2 regions of the Saccharopolyspora sp. NPDC002578 genome follow, and region 2 is predicted to be linked to the other one. Evidence: riboswitches for the same ligand, from Rfam matches in the RefSeq annotation. Region 2 holds a riboswitch; the other holds the start of a gene.
The links. Region 2 has a riboswitch for cobalamin ahead of ACWD38_RS13530 (putative cobaltochelatase). Riboswitches for the same ligand answer to the same signal wherever they lie in the genome.
Positions count from the first base shown of each region.

Region 1 (2,198 bases), on a different contig from region 2:
CCCGAGCTGGGACGCGGGCTGCCCGAGCTGCTCGGGGTTCGTCGACCAGTTCGGCGACCTCACGCACCTGCGCGCGCGGGACACCTCGCTGGTCGTGGTCTCGCGGGCGCCGCTGGACAAGATCGAACCGTTCAAGGAGCGGATGGGCTGGACGTTCCCGTGGTACTCCTCCGGCGGCGGCCGGTTCAACCACGACTTCCACGTCACCCACGACGAATCGGTGTCGCCGATCGAGTACAACTACCGCACCAGGGCGGAGCTGGAGCGGGCCGGGGTCGGCTACTACGTCGAAGGCTCCGAGCCGTTCGAGCTGCCCGGCCTGAGCGTGTTCCTGCGTGACGGGGACGCCGTGTTCCACACCTACTCCACGTACGCGCGCGGCCTCGACGGCCTCGGCAGCACCACGAGCCTGCTCGACCTCACCGCGCTGGGCAGGCAGGAGGAGTGGGAGGAACCGAAGGGCCGGGCGAGTGCCGTCGGCGCTCCGGCGGGCAGCGACAAGGTCCGCTACCACGACGAGTACTGATCACCGGCGGCGCAGCGGGGTCGGGCGATGACCGCGGGTCCGCCCGCATCGGGTGGTTCACATGTTTCTTGACAACGATCAACGCAGGCTGAAAGGTTGTCGCGACGTTCCACTGCGACGGTGTGCAGGAAGCCGGTGAGGAATCCGGCGCGGTCCCGCCACTGTGAATGGGGAGCCGCGTCCACTGGGGCCACTGCCGGGAAACCGGTGGGAAGGCGGGGCGCGGCGCTGATCCATGAGCCAGGAGACTGGCACCGTCGTACCGATTCGCACGGGGTCGCGGAGCCCCGAGGAGGTACGAAGTGCACCCGAACTCGTTGTACGCGCCGGATTCCGGTCGGTCCCCCGAGTCCTGCCGCGCCGCGTGAGCGGCGTGCTCGGCCGCAGGCGGCTGCTCGCGGGTGTCGCGGGAGCGTTCGCCGCGGTGCCCCTGGTGTCCTGTTCCGGCGGTTCCGGGTCGAGCCCGGGGCGGCTGCGGGTGGCGTTCCCCGCGGGCGGGGCGACCGAATCCCTGGACCCGCACACCGGCTCGCTGTTCGTCGACCAGGCGAGGGCGAAAGCGCTGTTCGACACGCTCGTCGGCTACGCCGACGACATGAGCGTGGTGCCCCGCCTCGCCGAGTGGTGGCAGCCTGATCCGACCGGCACCCGCTGGCGGATCCGGCTGCGCCCGGCGAAGTTCCACGACGGACGCCCGGTGACCGCCGAAGACGTGCTCTACACGTACCGGCGCATCGCCGACGACTCCACCGCGGCGCAGGCGAGCGCGCACTTCGGAGACGTGGACTTCGCGGCCAGCACGGCGATCTCGGCCACCGAACTGGAACTGGTGCTCGGCGCGCCGAACTTCGAGTTCCCCGCCGCGTGGGGCGCCCCCGCCACCGAGATCGTGCCCGCCGGAACGACCGACTTCACCGCCCCCGTCGGCTCCGGACCGTTCCGCTTCGTGTCCTTCGAACCCGGCAAACCCGCCGTGTTCGCGCGGTTCGACGACCACTGGTCCGGCCCGGCCACCCCGGCCGAGCTGGAGTTCGTGCCGATGGAGGAGGAGAGCGCGCGGGTCAACGCGCTGCTGTCCGGTCAGGTCGACTACGCCCACGACGTCAGCGCGAACTCGGTGCGACTGCTGGAGCAGGGCGGCCGGGCGCGCGTGCACTCCGCGCCGTTCGGCACCATGCAGTCGCTGCTGCTCAAGGTCGACCGGCCCCCGTTCTCCGACCCCAGGCTGGTGCGCGCGGTGCGGGCGGGGCTGGACCGCCGAGCGCTGCTCGACATCGCGCTCAGCGGCCAGGGACGGATCGGCAACGACCTGTTCGGCGCCGGTCTGCGGTTCTACCCGGCGGGCCTGCCCGAACCCGTCCGCGACCCGGAGCTCGCCCGGTCGCTGCTGCGGGAGGCCCGCGCCGACGGGCTCGGCTGGGAGTTGCAGACCAGCTCCGTCGACCCGTACTTCGAGTCGGCGGCGAGCCTCATCTCCCAGCAGCTGGGCGACATCGGGATGCGCGTGACGCCGCGGGTCGGGCCGTCGGAAACGTACTTCTCCGACATCAAGGAGCACGGCGTGGCCTCCCTGAGCAGGACCGCCGCGTTGCCGGTGCCGACGTTCCTCGGCCAGCGCATGACCTCCGACGCGGGCGGCAACAACTACACCGGCTACCGCTCCGCCGAATTC
Region 1 is NZ_JBSFWJ010000059.1:9,742-11,939, forward strand. Features, by position in the region: gene ACWD38_RS23130 (DUF899 domain-containing protein) at 1-526, shown strand, start outside; cobalamin riboswitch at 606-797, shown strand; gene ACWD38_RS23135 (ABC transporter substrate-binding protein) at 891-2,198, shown strand, end outside.
Region 1: another riboswitch for cobalamin. It lies ahead of ACWD38_RS23135 (ABC transporter substrate-binding protein); the one in region 2 lies ahead of ACWD38_RS13530 (putative cobaltochelatase).

Region 2 (2,198 bases):
TGCGCTCCGCCGAGGTGCCGATCAGCTCCGACGCGGACTGCCGGGCCGCGTACTCCGACTACGAACCGGGAACGCGGGTGTGCGCGGGAGCGCCGGAAGGCGGCCGGGACGCGTGCGCCGGGGACTCCGGCGGGCCGCTCGTCACCGACGGCAGGCTGATCGGCGTCGTGTCCTACGGCACCGGATGCGGGCGGCCCGGCACGCCCGGCGTGTACACCCGGATCGCGGCGGTCTCCTCGGACGTCGCGGCCCGGCTCTGAACGGAGGTGGTCGTCCCGGTGGATGGGACGTCCGGCGCGCCGTCGTTCTCGGGCGGAGCCGACCTGTTCATCGGGAATGTCCGCTTCGGGTGGCCGAGGCGCGTTCGTGCGCTGCACTTCCCGATTTCCGCGGCCGCGCGCGGGCCGGGCGCAGGACGTGGTCTGCGCTACTTCCGCCGCAGGTGACCGCAGGTGTCGTAGCCGGAATGTGATATCCCGTGATGGTGACCCTGCAACCGCTCGCCACCGCAGTCCACCGCGCCTACACGGCCGACCTCGACGCTGAGGACTTCTACCGCATGCTCCGCCTGCGCGTGGACGTGTTCGTGGTCGAGCAGAGCTGCCCGTACCCGGAGCTCGACGGCCGGGACCTGGAGAACAGCACTCGGCACTTCTGGATCGACTCCGCCGACGGGTACGTGCTCGGCTACCTGCGGCTGCTCGAAGACCCCGACGGCACCTTCCGCATCGGCCGCGTCGCCACCGCGAAGGAGGCCCGCGGTCTCGGCCTCGGGCGCAAGCTGATGCGCGCCGCGCTCGCCGAGATCCAGCGCGCCCCGGCGACGCTGTCGGCGCAGACCTACGCGCTGGAGTTCTACCGCGGCTTCGGGTTCGAACCCTCGGGTGAGGAGTATCTCGAAGACGGCATCCCGCACGTCGACATGCACCGATACCCCGGCTCGCTGCGCTGAGCCCGTCGCGGCTGTTCCTCGGCCGTCCGTGATCTGCGACGATGCACGCTGGTCCCAGCCAAGGCAGGTCAGGAAGCCGGTGCGAGTCCGGCACGGTCGGCGCCACTGTGACCGGGGAGCGGGCCTCCCTCGCGAGCCACCGGGCGCGTCGGCGAACGCTGCTGCCTGGGAAGGCCGGGGTCCCGCGTTGATCCGGGAGTCAGGACACTGCCTCGCCTTGGCGCAGCCGACATCGGGGCGTCCGAGACCCGAGGAAGGAACACCTGGCATGACTGCTCCCGCGAGCCCGCGCTTCCCGTTCACCGCGGTGGTCGGGCACGACGACCTGCGGCTGGCGCTGCTGCTGAACGCGGTGCACCCGCGCATCGGCGGTGTGCTGGTGCGCGGCGAGAAGGGCACCGCGAAGTCGACGGTGGTGCGCGCCCTGGCGTCGCTGCTGCCCGCGCTGGACGTCGTGCCCGGCTGCCGCTTCGGCTGCGCCCCGGACCGGCCCGACCCGCAGTGCCCGGACGGCCCGCACGCCGAGATCACCGGGGTGCGGCGGCCCGCGGAACTGGTCGAGCTGCCGGTCGGCGCCACCGAGGACCGGCTCGTCGGCTCGCTCGACCTGGAACGCGCGCTGACCGAGGGCGTCAGCGCCTACCAGCCCGGTCTGCTGGCGGCGGCGCACCGCGGCGTGCTCTACGTCGACGAGGTCAACCTGCTGCACGACCACCTCGTGGACCTGCTGCTGGACGCGGCGGCGATGGGCCGCGCGCACGTGGAGCGCGAAGGCGTGTCGGTCACGCACGCGGCCTCGTTCCTGCTGGTGGGCACCATGAACCCGGAGGAGGGCGAGCTGCGTCCGCAGCTGCTCGACCGGTTCGGGCTCACCGTGCAGGTCGCGGCGTCGCGCGACGTGGCGACGCGCACCGAGGTGGTGCGCAGGCGGCTCGCGTTCGAGGCGGACCCGGCGGGTTTCGCGGCGCGGTGGGCCGACGCGGACGCCGACCTGGCGCGGCGGATCACCGAGGCGCGGTCCCGGGTGGAGTCGGTGCGGCTGCCCGACGCGGAGCTGCGGCGCATTTCCGCGCTGTGCGCGTCGTTCGACGTGGACGGCATGCGCGCGGACCTGGTGCTGGCCCGGACCGCCGTGGCGCACGCCGCGTGGCGCGGCGCGGACGCCGTGGCCGAATCGGACGTGGAGGCCGCGGCCCGGCTGGCGCTGCCGCACCGGCGGCGCCGCGACCCGTTCGACGAGCCCGGC
Region 2 is NZ_JBSFWJ010000022.1:52,324-54,521, reverse strand. Features, by position in the region: gene ACWD38_RS13540 (S1 family peptidase) at 1-260, shown strand, start outside; gene ACWD38_RS13535 (GNAT family N-acetyltransferase) at 482-952, shown strand; cobalamin riboswitch at 1,022-1,162, shown strand; gene ACWD38_RS13530 (putative cobaltochelatase) at 1,221-2,198, shown strand, end outside.